One region of the Mesorhizobium sp. M8A.F.Ca.ET.021.01.1.1 genome, then DNA from elsewhere that is predicted to be linked to it. Evidence: riboswitches for the same ligand, from Rfam matches in the RefSeq annotation. Region 1 holds a riboswitch; the other holds the start of a gene.

Region 1 (6,331 bases):
ACGTCGACCCGATGTTCGGCACGCTGGCGGATTTCGACGCACTGACGGCGGAGGCGCACCGGCTGGGCCTCAAGGTGATGATCGACGAGGTGCTGTCGCATACCGCCGACATCCATCCTTGGTTCAAGGAAAGCCGCTCGAGCCGCGTCAATCCGAAGGCCGACTGGTATGTCTGGGCGGACGCAAGGCCCGACGGCACGCCGCCCAACAACTGGCTGTCGATCTTCGGCGGCTCGGCCTGGCAATGGGACACCAGCCGCCAGCAATACTACCTGCACAATTTCCTGGCCGAGCAGCCCGACCTCAACTTCCACAACGCGGAAGTCCAGGACGCGCTGCTCGACGTCACCCGCTTCTGGCTGGAGCGCGGCGTCGACGGCTTCCGCCTCGACACCATCAATTTCTACTTCCACAGCCAGGGGCTGGAAAACACCCCGCCGCTGCCACCGGAAGAGCGCAACGACCAGACCGCACCGGCGGTCAATCCCTACAACTACCAGGATCATATCTACGACAAGAGCCGGCCGGAGAACCTCGCCTTCCTCGAGCGTTTCCGGGCGCTGCTCGACGAGTATCCGGCGACCGCCGCGGTCGGCGAAGTCGGCGATTCGCAGCGCGGGCTGGACGTGGTCGCCGCCTATACAGCGGGCGGCAAGCGCGTGCATATGTGCTATTCCTTCGACTTCCTGGCGCCGGAAAAGATCAGCGCCGCCAAGGTCCGCTCGGTGCTGGAGGCTTTTGGCGAGGTGGCCAGCGACGGCTGGTCGTGCTGGGCGTTTTCCAACCATGACGTGATGCGCCCGGCCTCGCGCTGGGCCGCCGGCGAAGCCGACCCGACCGCTTATCTCAAGGTTATCTCGGCATTGCTGATGTCGCTGCGCGGCTCGGTCTGCATCTACCAGGGCGAAGAACTCGGGCTCGGCGAGGCCGACCTGCGCTTCGAGGACCTGCAGGACCCCTACGGCATCCGCTTCTGGCCGGAATTCAAGGGCCGCGACGGCTGCCGCACACCCATGGTGTGGGACGGCAATGCCAGCAATGGCGGCTTCTCCCAGGCAAAGCCCTGGCTGCCGGTGCCGGCCAGCCACCTGTCACAGGCGGTCAACGTGCAGCAAGGTGACGAAACCTCGCTGCTTGAGCATTACCGGCGCTTTCTCGCCTTCCGCCGCGCCCATCCGGCATTGGCCAAGGGCGACATCAGCTTCATCGAAAGCCAGGGCGACACCGTCGCCTTCACCCGCCGGGCGGGCAATGAGGAGATCGTCTGCGTCTTCAATCTGGGCGCTGCGCCAGCGAAGGTTGACCTCGGCAACCGAACCCTGCAACCTTTGGCGGGACACGGATTTTCCGGGCAGGCAAGCACCGGTACGGTCGAACTCGGCGGTTACGGCGTCTGGTTCGGGCGCATAGGCTGAACATCTGAGGAACCACTGGGAGGAAATCAATGGCCGATGTCAATTTGAGACAAGTGAAGAAGTCCTACGGCAATCTCAACATTCTCCACGGCATCGACCTCGACATCAAATCAGGCGAATTCATCGTCTTCGTCGGCCCGTCGGGCTGCGGCAAGTCGACCTTGCTGCGCTCGATCGCCGGGCTTGAGGAAATCACCTCGGGCGAACTCAAGATCGACGGCCAGGTGGTCAACGACGTGCCGCCATCGAAGCGCGGCATCGCCATGGTGTTCCAGTCCTACGCGCTCTATCCGCACATGACAGTCTACGACAACATGGCCTTCTCGATGAAGATCGGCAAGGAAAGCAAGGCCGAGATCGACAAACGGGTGCGGCAGGCCGCCGAAATCCTGCAGCTGACCAAATATCTCGACCGCCTGCCCAAGGCGATGTCGGGCGGCCAGCGTCAGCGTGTCGCCATCGGCCGCGCCATCGTGCGCAATCCAAAAGTGTTCCTGTTCGACGAACCGCTGTCGAACCTTGACGCGGCACTGCGCGTCGCCACGCGTATCGAGATCGCCAAGCTCAAGGAATCGATGCCCAACACGACCATGATCTATGTCACCCACGACCAGGTCGAGGCGATGACGCTGGCCGACCGCATCGTGGTGCTAAAGGATGGCCACATCGAGCAGGTCGGCACGCCCATGGAGCTCTACAAGAACCCCGGCAACCTATTCGTCGCCCAGTTCATCGGCTCGCCGGCCATGAACATCCTGCCGGCCACGGTCGACAAGACGGGCAATCCGACCATCATCAGCCATGTCGGCGGCCGCAAGGCGACGGTGCCGATCGCGACGCCTGCTTCGGCAAAGGGAGCGGCGGTCAGCTTCGGCGTGCGGCCGGAAGATCTCGCGATCGCCAGTGGTGCGGACTATCTGTTCGAGGGGACGGTCGATTATGTCGAGCAACTCGGCGAGGTTCAGTTGGTCTATATCGACATCGGCCGGGCCGACCTGCCGCTGGTGACCAAGCTGCCGGGCAATGTCGAGATCAAGCGCGGCTCGACGCTGCAGTTGACCGCCAATGCCGGCGACCTTCATATCTTCGATGCGGATGGACGGTCGTTCGCGCTGCACGAAGCGGAAGCAAAAGCCGCCTGAGGCCAGCCATGTCTCGACAACAAAAAAAGAGAGCAGCGGGCTGGCCCGCCGCTCTCTTTTTATACATCACGACGGCTGGTTAGTTGTTGCCGAAGAGATTGCGGTCTGCGCCGTGAGGGGCGGACTTCTGCACGTCGCCGGACGAGTTGAGCAGCTTGTAGATGGGTGAGTCGCTGTTGCGGACCGAACCCGTATGCGACGTATCGACATTGACGGTCGACGATGCAGTGGGCTGATTGGCGCCATTGGAGCCATAGTTGTCACTGCCGGCGAAAGCGCTGCCGGAGAGGGCCAGAACGGCGGCGGCAGCAATGAGGATCTTGTTCATTTCCAATACTCCTAACGTCTTGAATTCCACGAGTGGCGAGCGAGCCCGCCACTCGCAACAGGCGTCAACGGCCGAAGAGGTTGCGATCGCTACCCGGCCGGGCAGGCGCCTCGGTGGCCGGAGCCGACTTGCCGATCGATGCGGTGTTCGCGTTGTCGGTCGACGTGACAGCCGCCTGGTTGGCACCGCTCGAACCGTAGTTGTCGCTGCCGGCAAAGGCGCTGCCGGAGAGGGCCAGGACGGCGGCGGCGGCAATGAGGATCTTGTTCATTTTAGGTACTCCTGAATTTGTGGCATCCACCCCGCGCGGCAGGGTCGCCCCGCCGCAAGCCGGGGATCGGCTGTTAGTTGTTGCCGAAGAGATTGTGGTCGGCGCCCTGGGCAGGCGTCTGAGCAGCCGGCTCCGACTTGCTGGTCGAAGCGGTGTACGAGCTGTCGACAGTGGCAGCGGGGGTGGCGGCGTTCGAACCGTAATGGTCGCTACCAGCGAAGGCGCTGCCGGAAATGGCCAGAAGGGCGGCGGCAGTGAGAACAATCTTTTTCATTTTGGGTACTCCAGTATTTTTCCGTCCGTCTAGCGGCGTGTCTTGGGATTAAAATCGCGTCGTTCGGACCGCCCCGATGTGGGAGAGCACCTCTGCTGTTTCCAATCACGAAGTTGTTCAGCGTGGACCATGACTCTACCACTTGAAATTGTACCAGTGATTTCCACATCTGTTATTTTCTGTCGTTATATCAATCAGTTAGCTAAAAATGACACCCCGATCACCAACTGTATCGGAGGCTCGGCGTTCACCCCGTCCTGCACGCACCGTCAACAGAAACGAACCGTTCGGTTCGATTTTAGAATCTGCTAATAGTCACTTTTCGAAACTGTTAACCTTTTCGCCCCCGGCAAAGGGGTCGAAAAACGGTGCCGGCGCGCCTGGCGACAGAAGGCGATTTGATGATGCGACCCCTGTCACGACGTTCCAGCATGCGTGTCGCGCCGCATGGATGCGATGTCGCTTTCATGCCGATGTCGCAAACCCTGCCGTGATTAGATCAGGCATCTCAGGTGCCGCTGCGTGACGACGGAGCGGAGAATTGGGAAGCCGGTCAGATTCCGGCGCTGCCCCCGCAACGGTGGTGGAGTTCAAGTCGCAACGGGAGACCACTGGGCGTAAGCCTGGGAAGGTGTCGCGATGGTCCGTAAGGACGACTCCAGAGCCCGGAAACCAGCCCGAGATGGCTAGAACTCGACTGATCGCGGTGGGCGGTCAAGAGGCGGATGGTGTTTGTCCGGCTTTGCGCCGATCTGCGTCCAGTCCTTCCTCAATCACCACCAGTTCAGTCCTTGAAAATGAGGACAGGACATGGACGCGCGCAACGACATGCTGAGGCTCTTGAACAGCCGCAGACAAGGCTTTTCGCTGGAACAGCCTTTTTACACCGACCCGGACTACTTCAAGCTCGACATGGAGCTGATCTGGTATCGCGACTGGCTGTTCATCGGCCATGATTGCGAATTGCCCAAGCCGGGCAGCTTCATCACCGTGCAGGTCGGCGACTATCCTATCGTGCTGGTGCGCGATCAGCAGGGCAAGATCAACGCCTTCCACAATTCCTGCCGCCATCGCGGCAGCCGCGTCTGCAACAGCGACAAGGGCATGGCCGCCAAACTGGTCTGTCCCTATCACCAGTGGACCTATGAGCTGGACGGGCGTCTGCTGTTCGCCCGCCAGATGGCCGAGGGGTTCGACAAGAGCCAGTTCGGGCTGAAGCCGGTCGCCTGCGAAAGCGTCGCCGGTTATGTCTTCATCTGCCTGGCCAAGGAGCCGGCCGACTTCGCGCCGATGCGGGCGATGATCGAGCCCTATCTCAAGCCGCACCGGCTCAGCGAGGCCAAGATCGCCTTCGAGAGCACGATCATCGAGAAGGGCAATTGGAAGCTGGTCTGGGAAAACAACCGCGAATGCTATCATTGCGCGGGCAATCATCCCGAACTGTGCAAGACGTTCCCGGAAGCACCGACGGTGACCGGCGTACAAGGCGCCGATAGCGATCCGGAGATGCTGGCGCACTGGGCGAAATGCGAAGCTGTTGGCCTGCCCAGCAAATTCCGCATCGACCCGGCCGGGCAATACCGCGCCACCCGCGCGCCGCTGCTGCGCGATGCCCAGAGCTACACGATGACCGGCAAGCGGGCGGTGCGGAAGGACCTGTCCGACAGCGTCTCGGCCGACCGCATCGGCACGCTGATGCACTATCACTACCCGACGACCTGGAACCACATCCTCGTTGATCATGCCGTCACCTTCCGCGTGCTGCCGGTCAGCGCCACCGAAACGGCGGTGACGACGAAGTGGTTGGTGCACAAGGACGCGGTCGAGGGTGTCGACTACGATCTCGCCGAACTCACCTATGTCTGGACCGAGACCAACGACCAGGATCGCCGCATCGTCGAGGAGAACGCTTTCGGTATCCTGTCGCCGGCCTATGAACCCGGCCCGTATTCGGAGCTGCATGAAGGCGGCGTCATCCAGTTCGTCGACTGGTATGCCCGCTTCATCGGTCCGCGCCTGGCCGAAGGCGGGCGGCCGACGCTGCGCAGCGTCGCCTAGCGCATGTCACCCAAAAGTGTGCAGCGGTTTTGGGATCACGACATCCGCAAAATGAAAGGTATGCAGGGATGAATGCGATGACCGACCTTGGCCTCTATCGCCATCTCGACCAGATGGCGCCGTGGAACGACAGGCTGCAGGTGCTGGAAGTGACCGGTGTCAGCGACGAGGCGCCCGACGTCAAGACCTTCACCTTCCGGTCCGACAACCAGACCTGGTTCCGCTACAAGCCGGGCCAGTTCGTGACGCTGGAACTGCCGACGCCGGATGGGCCGCTGATGCGCACCTACACGCTGTCGTCGTCGCCGTCGCGGCCGTTCTCGATCGCGGTGACGGTGAAGGCGCAGGCGGGCAGCATCGGCACACGCTGGATGTTCGATCACCTGGCGCCCGGCTCGCACGTCAAGGCCTATGGACCGGGCGGCGACTTTTCACTGCACAGCCATCCGGCGGCGAAATATCTGTTCGTCTCGGCCGGCTCTGGCGTGACGCCGATGATGTCGATGCTGCGCTGGCTGAACGACTGTGCGCCATGGACCGATGTCGGTTTCGTCAACTGCGCGCGGCGCCCGGAAGAAATCATCTTCCGCAAGGAACTCGAACTGCTCGGGGGCCACATGCCTGGCCTGTCGCTCGGCTTCATGATCGAGGAACGGTCGAGCCGCGAGGGCTGGTACGGCCATATGGGCCGCATCGACGCCATCCGGCTGCCGCTCCTGGCACCCGATTTCCGCGAACGCGAAATCTTCTGCTGTGGGCCCGATCCCTTCATGCGCGCCGTGCGCGGCATGCTCGAAGCCGCCGGCTTCGACATGGCAAAGTACCATCAGGAAAGCTTTGCCG
Region 2 (6,331 bases), on a different contig from region 1:
GCAACAGAAGAATGCCGTAGAGCAGGGCTTCGGCGCTCGGCGGGCAGCCGGGCACATAGATGTCGACCGGCACGACCCGGTCGCAGCCGCGCACCACCGAATAGGAATAGTGGTAATAGCCGCCGCCATTGGCGCAGGAGCCCATCGAGATGACGTAGCGCGGCTCCGGCATCTGGTCGTAGACCTTGCGCAGCGCCGGCGCCATCTTGTTGGTCAGCGTGCCGGCCACGATCATGATGTCGGACTGGCGCGGAGACGCGCGCGGCGCGACACCGAAGCGCTCCGAATCGTAACGCGGCATCGAGGTGTGGATCATCTCGACCGCGCAGCACGCCAGGCCGAAGGTCATGAACATCAGCGAGCCGCTGCGCGCCCAGGTGATCAGCGCCTCGGTCGAGGTGACCAGAAAACCCTTGTCTGCAAGCTCATTGTTGATTTCGAGGAAGAAGGGATCGTCCTCCCCCACCGGCCTGCCGGTGTTGGGATCGATGATGCCCTTGGGCTTTGGCGCGACGAGGGTGCCTGAACTGTCGTTCAATCCCATTCCAGCGCTCCTTTTTTCCATTCATAGGCAAAGCCGATGGTCAGCACCGCCAAAAACACCATCATCGACCAGAAGCCGAGCATGCCGATCTTCGAGAAGGACACTGCCCAGGGAAACAGGAAGGCCACTTCGAGGTCGAAGATGATGAACAGGATCGACACCAGGTAGAAACGAATGTCGAACTTCATGCGGGCATCGTCGAACGAGTTGAAACCGCACTCGTAGGCGGACAGCTTTTCGGGATCGGGGTTGCGGTAGGCCACCAGGAACGGTGCGACCAGCAGCGCCAGGCCGACCACCAGCGCCACGCCGATGAACAGGACGATGGGCAGGTACGAACTGAGGAGTGCGTTCATGCAGCGGCTTTCCGTTGGCGCCAATCCACGTTGATTACAGCACCGGACCTTAATGCGGAAGCGTGACAGTTTAACCGCTGAACCGTTTTAAGGAGCCTATGCTGCAACGCGGCGAGGGTTAGCGCAGCACTTCCAGCGAAGCAAGTCAAACCTTGTTCAAAACAACGAGCTGGACGGCATTCCGGGAGAAACTGGTCTCATAGGCTCCTGTTTGATTTCCTTCTCTTTTTACTCCACTTTTCTCTCCTGACAGGGTTGCCGCCAAAACCCTGCTAGCATGGGCTGGAATCACCCATCACATCTTTGTCAAAGCACCCTCAGAGTGACGCCTGCATGAAGGAAAAGATCTCGCTAGCCGCCGCCCGGCGCATCGCGCTCGCCGCTCAGGGATTTCTCGATCCCCGCCCCGCCGGCATGCCCGACCGCCGCCATTTCGCCCGCGTTCTGTCCCGCACCGGCCTGTTGCAGATCGATTCCGTCAGTGCGGTGGTGCGTGCCCACTATATGCCGCTCTATTCGCGTCTGGGTCCCTATCCCGTCGCCTTGCTCGACAACGCCGCCGTGACGCGCAAGCGCACGGTGTTCGAATATTGGGCGCACGAGGCCTCATTCCTGCCGGTCGAGACGTACCCGCTGATGCGCTGGCGCATGCAGCGCGCCGAGCAAGGCGGTGAAATGTATCTGGGGCTGGCCAAATGGGGCCGTGAGCACGCCGCCTATATAGAAGAGATCTACCGCCAGGTCGTCGATCGTGGCCCGATCGCCGCTTCGGCGCTGGAAGGCCAGAAAGGCTCCGGCGGCTGGTGGGGTTGGAGCCACGCCAAGCACGCCTTCGAATGGCTGTTCTGGGCCGGCCGCATCACCACGGCGCACCGGCGCGGTTTCGAGCGCTTCTATGACCTGCCGGAGCGGGTGCTGCCGCAAGCGATCCTCGACCTGCCGGTACCGGCGGCCGAGGATGCACATCGCGAATTGCTGCGCATTTCCGCCCGCGCCCACGGCATCGCCATGTCAGGCGACCTGCGCGACTATTTCCGGCTCTCCCCCGCCGACATGAAAGGCCGGCTCGAGGAACTGGTCGAACTCGGCGAGTTGTTGCCGGTCCGTGTCGAGGGGTGGGACAAGCCAGCTTACCTTCACAGGGATGCGCGTTTGCCACGCAAGATCGAGGCCCGCGCCCTGCTGGCGCCGTTCGATCCCGTCGTCTTCGAGCGCTCGCGCTCGGAGCGGCTGTTCGATTTTCACTATCGCATCGAAATCTACACCCCGGCCGAGAAGCGCCAATACGGCTACTATGTCCTGCCCTTCCTGCTTGGCGACAAGATCGTGGCGCGCGTCGACCTCAAAGCCGACCGGCCGGCCAGTGTCCTGCGCGTCCATGCCGCCTATGCCGAGCCCGGCGCGCCGCCTGAAACCGCCGCTGAACTTTTCGAGGAATTGAAGCAGATGCAGGGCTGGCTTGGGCTTGAACGCATCGAAGTGACGCCTGCCGGCGACCTCGGCCCGGCGCTGTCCGACATCGCGGTGTCGTAAGCTCGCGTTGACACCGCTGCCCGCAAGAGCCTAAATCCGATCCAGACGGTCTCCTCTCGGCAAAGGGAGGAGCCAAGAGGGAATGCGGTGCGGGCCGAAAAGCCCAAATCCGCGGCTGTCCCCGCAACTGTAAGCGAAGAGCCAAGGCCGAAAGCCACTGGGATTGTCCCGGGAAGGCGGCTACCCAAGGCGATGACCCGCGAGCCAGGAGACCTGCCGTCTGGAATGCAAGAATCCGATCGCCCGGCGGGTTTTCCGGGCAAGGAGCCTGATTTGGATCGCGACAGCAGTTTCTCGGCTGAAACAACGGACATTTCGTCCGGCGGGGATGATTCCCTGGCCGGCATCACTGTCATCGTCTGCGCCTCCTGTCGCGACGAGACCGGTTCCGACGCCCATCCCCGGGCCGGCGAACTTTTGGCTGCAGATCCCCGCCAAGCCGCCCCGGGCGAGCAAATTCGCATCCGCACGGTCGAATGCCTCGGCAATTGCAAGCGCAGGCTGAGCGCCGCGATCCTGCGCGACGGATGCTGGAGCTATGTGTTCGGCGACCTGACCACAACCAGCGGCGCCGATCTCGTCGCCGGCGCGAAACTCTTCGCCACCTCGACCGACGGCCTCATTCCCTGGCGCGGCCGGCCCGATAGCCTCAAGCGCGGCCTCGTTGCCCGCATCCCTCCTCTCGACATGCTGAAGGACTTGATATGACCGCTCCAAATTCGGCCGGCAATCTCTCCCGCGTTCCCTGCACCGTCGTTACCGGCTTCCTCGGCGCCGGCAAGACGACGCTGGTCCGCCATCTCCTGGAAAATGCCGGCCGCAAGCGGATTGCCATCATCGTCAACGAATTCGGCGATATCGGCATCGACGGCGAAATCCTCAAGGGCTGCGGTATCGAAACCTGCCCCGAGGAAAACATCGTCGAACTGGCCAATGGCTGCATCTGCTGCACCGTCGCCGACGATTTCGTGCCAGCGCTCGACCAGATCCTGTCGCTGACGCCGAAGGTCGACCACATCCTGATCGAAACCTCCGGTCTCGCCCTCCCCAAACCTCTGGTCCAGGCGTTCCAGTGGCCGACGGTGAAAAGCCGCGTCACCGTCGATGGCGTCATCGCCGTGGTCGACGGTCCCGCACTTGCGGAAGGCCGCGTCGCCAACGACATGGAAGCCCTGCAGGCGCAACGCGCCGGGGACGAAAGCCTCGACCATGACGATCCGGTCGAAGAGGTGTTCGAGGACCAGATCGCCTGCGCCGACCTGATCATCCTGTCGAAGAGCGACCTGATGGACGCCGAGGACTCGGCCCGCGCCAACGCCATCGTCAACGAACACTCCGCCCGCGCGGTGAAGATCGTGCCGACGTCGCATGGCAAGGTCGATCCCTCGGTGCTGCTCGGGCTTGGTCTTGCCGTCGAGGACGACATCGAGAACCGCAAGTCCCATCACGACGGCGCATTCGACCACGAGCATGACGACTTCGACACATTCATCGTCGACATTCCCTCGATCGCCAATCCCGACGATCTGGCAAAACGTGTCGCAGAGGCCGCCGAACAGGAAAACGTGCTGCGTGTAAAAGGCTTCGTCGAGGTCGGCGGCAAGCCGATGCGGCTCCTGCTGCAGGCCGTCGGCCCACGCGTCAATCATTACTATGACCGTGCCTGGAGCGCCGAGGACGACCGCCGCTCGCGCCTGGTCGTCATTGGTCTCAAGGGGCTGAACCGTCCGGCGATCGAACGTATCCTCGCCGGCTGATTTCAGACACGGACCGCGATGCACATCCTCACCACGACCTCCGCTTCGCTTGACGACCTCGCCGAGCCTGTCGATCTCAGGCAGACGCCGGCGGATATCGTGGCCTTGTCCTTCACCGACAGCGATCTCGCCGGACTGGCGGCGGCGTGGAAGGCGGACGCCGACCGCCTGCCCTCCATGCGGCTTGCGGCACTGCGCGATCTGCGCCATCCCATGTCCGTCGACCTCTGGATCGACAGCGTCGCCCGCCATGCCAAGGTCATCCTGGTGCGCATCCTCGGCGGCAACGACTGGTGGCGCTATGGCTGCGACCAGCTGGCGGTGATTGCCCGTGAGCGCGGCATCAAACTGGCGCTGCTTCCGGGTGAAAGCCATGACGAGGATCTCAGGCTGATCGAAGCCTCGACGCTGCCACGCGCCGAACTCGACGGCCTGCTTGGCTATTTCCGAGAGGGCGGCCCGGCCAATATGAGTGCGCTGGTGCGGAGACTGGCGGGGCTGGCTGGACAGGATACGTCCGTCGCCAGTCCGGTCAGCGTGCCGAAGGCCGGTTACTATCAGTCTGGATTGGGGGTCGCGGAGGAGCCGGACCTTTCAGATGTCGGCGCTCCCATCGTCCCTATCCTCTTCTACCGCTCGATGCTGCTCGCGGCCGACGTTGCCCCGATCGATGCGCTGGCCGTGGCCTTGCGCTCCCAGGGACTGGCAGCGGTCCCGATCTTCGTTTCCAGCCTCAAGGATCCTGTGTCCCTGGCGTTCGTCGAAAATGCCATCGCATCGCTGAAACCTGCCGCCATCATCACCGCGACTGCCTTCGCTTCGGGTGCCGAACCCGGCGTTGAAACCCTGTTCGACCGCGCCGGCGTGCCCGTCTTCCAGGTCATCGTCGCCACCACCCGCCGCGATGTCTGGGAAAACAACCAGCGCGGCCTGGCGCCGGCCGACCTTGCCATGCATGTCGTGCTGCCCGAACTCGACGGCCGCATCCTTGCAGGCGCCATTTCCTTCAAGGGCGAGAGCGATGTCGATCCGGCGCTTGGCCACCGTGCGCTGGCCAACCGGCCGGAACCGGATCGTGTGACGCAGGTGGCTAAGCGCGTTGCGGCCTTCATCCGCCTGCGGGAGACATCGCGCGCAGAGCGCAAACTGGCGATCCTGATTCCCGATTATCCCAGCGCTCCTGGCCGCACCGGATATGCGGTCGGGCTGGATGTGCCGTCCAGTGTGCTGGCGATGCTGCACGACTTGAGCGAACAGGGCTATGCCGTTGACGGGATTCCGCAAACACCGCGTGAATTGCTGGATTTGTTGGAGCGGGGCGACAGCGGGCTGGGGTTCGACGGCTATCGTGCCTTTTCTATTGAGCTTCCGACATCGGCAATTGCCGCGGTAGACGCCGCGTGGGGCAGAGCAGATCAGGAGACAGGTTTGCGCGAGGCGCCCCCCTCTGTCCTGCCGGACATCTCCCCCACACGGGGGGAGATTGTGCCCGCATCTCCGCTTTCGCCAATCTCGAAGGTTAAAGAACGGGCGCCGAAGTTGCCAATCTCCCCCCTCGTGGGGGAGATGTCCGGCAGGACAGAGGGGGGCGCTCAAGCGCCAGCCTCAGCAAACTTCCCCTTCCGTGCCGCAACCTTCGGCAACATCACCGTGGCACTCGCCCCTGATCGCGGCCGTTCCGCCGATCGCCGCGCCGATTACCACGACCCGACACTGCCTCCGCACCACGCCTTGATCGCCTTCGGCCTCTGGTTGCGCAAATCGCTCGGCGTCCATGCCTTGATCCACGTCGGCGCCCACGGCACGCTGGAATGGCTGCCCGGCAAGACCGTCGCGCTTTCGCAAAACTGCTTCCCCGAGATCGTGACCGGGTCCCTGCCCGTCATCTATCCCTTCATCGTCTCCAACCCAGGCGAGGCGGCGCAGGCCAAACGGCGCATCGCCGCCGTCACCCTTGGCCATCTGCCGCCGCCGCTCGCCGGTGCAGGTCTCGACGAGCACCAGCACAAGTTCGAACGCCTGGTCGATGAATACGCCCAGGCCGATGGCCTCGACCGCCGCCGCCGCGACCGTCTCGCCAGGCTGATTGTCGAAACCGCGCAAAAGACCGGCCTTGCCTCCGAAGCCGGCGTCGCCAAAAC

What was found. A riboswitch is a leader RNA that binds a small molecule or an ion and turns the genes downstream of it on or off. The one in region 1 is predicted to bind cobalamin.
Region 2: another riboswitch for cobalamin. It lies ahead of EOA36_RS19670 (DUF1636 family protein); the one in region 1 lies ahead of EOA36_RS03720 (aromatic ring-hydroxylating dioxygenase subunit alpha).

What each region holds. Positions count from the first base shown of each region.
Region 1 covers NZ_RZSJ01000018.1:14,273-20,603, reverse strand. Annotated here, with positions in the region: gene EOA36_RS03745 (alpha-glucosidase) at 1-1,415, shown strand, start outside; gene ugpC (sn-glycerol-3-phosphate ABC transporter ATP-binding protein UgpC) at 1,445-2,557, shown strand; gene EOA36_RS03735 (DUF680 domain-containing protein) at 2,637-2,885, opposite strand; gene EOA36_RS03730 (DUF680 domain-containing protein) at 2,950-3,156, opposite strand; gene EOA36_RS03725 (DUF680 domain-containing protein) at 3,230-3,430, opposite strand; cobalamin riboswitch at 3,924-4,126, shown strand; gene EOA36_RS03720 (aromatic ring-hydroxylating dioxygenase subunit alpha) at 4,241-5,488, shown strand; gene EOA36_RS03715 (hybrid-cluster NAD(P)-dependent oxidoreductase) at 5,566-6,331, shown strand, end outside.
Region 2 covers NZ_RZSJ01000255.1:405-6,735, forward strand. Annotated here, with positions in the region: gene EOA36_RS19655 (NADH-quinone oxidoreductase subunit B) at 1-544, opposite strand, end outside; gene EOA36_RS19660 (NADH-quinone oxidoreductase subunit A) at 535-900, opposite strand; gene EOA36_RS19665 (winged helix-turn-helix domain-containing protein) at 1,234-2,433, shown strand; cobalamin riboswitch at 2,463-2,669, shown strand; gene EOA36_RS19670 (DUF1636 family protein) at 2,707-3,141, shown strand; gene cobW (cobalamin biosynthesis protein CobW) at 3,138-4,190, shown strand; gene EOA36_RS19680 (cobaltochelatase subunit CobN) at 4,209-6,331, shown strand, end outside.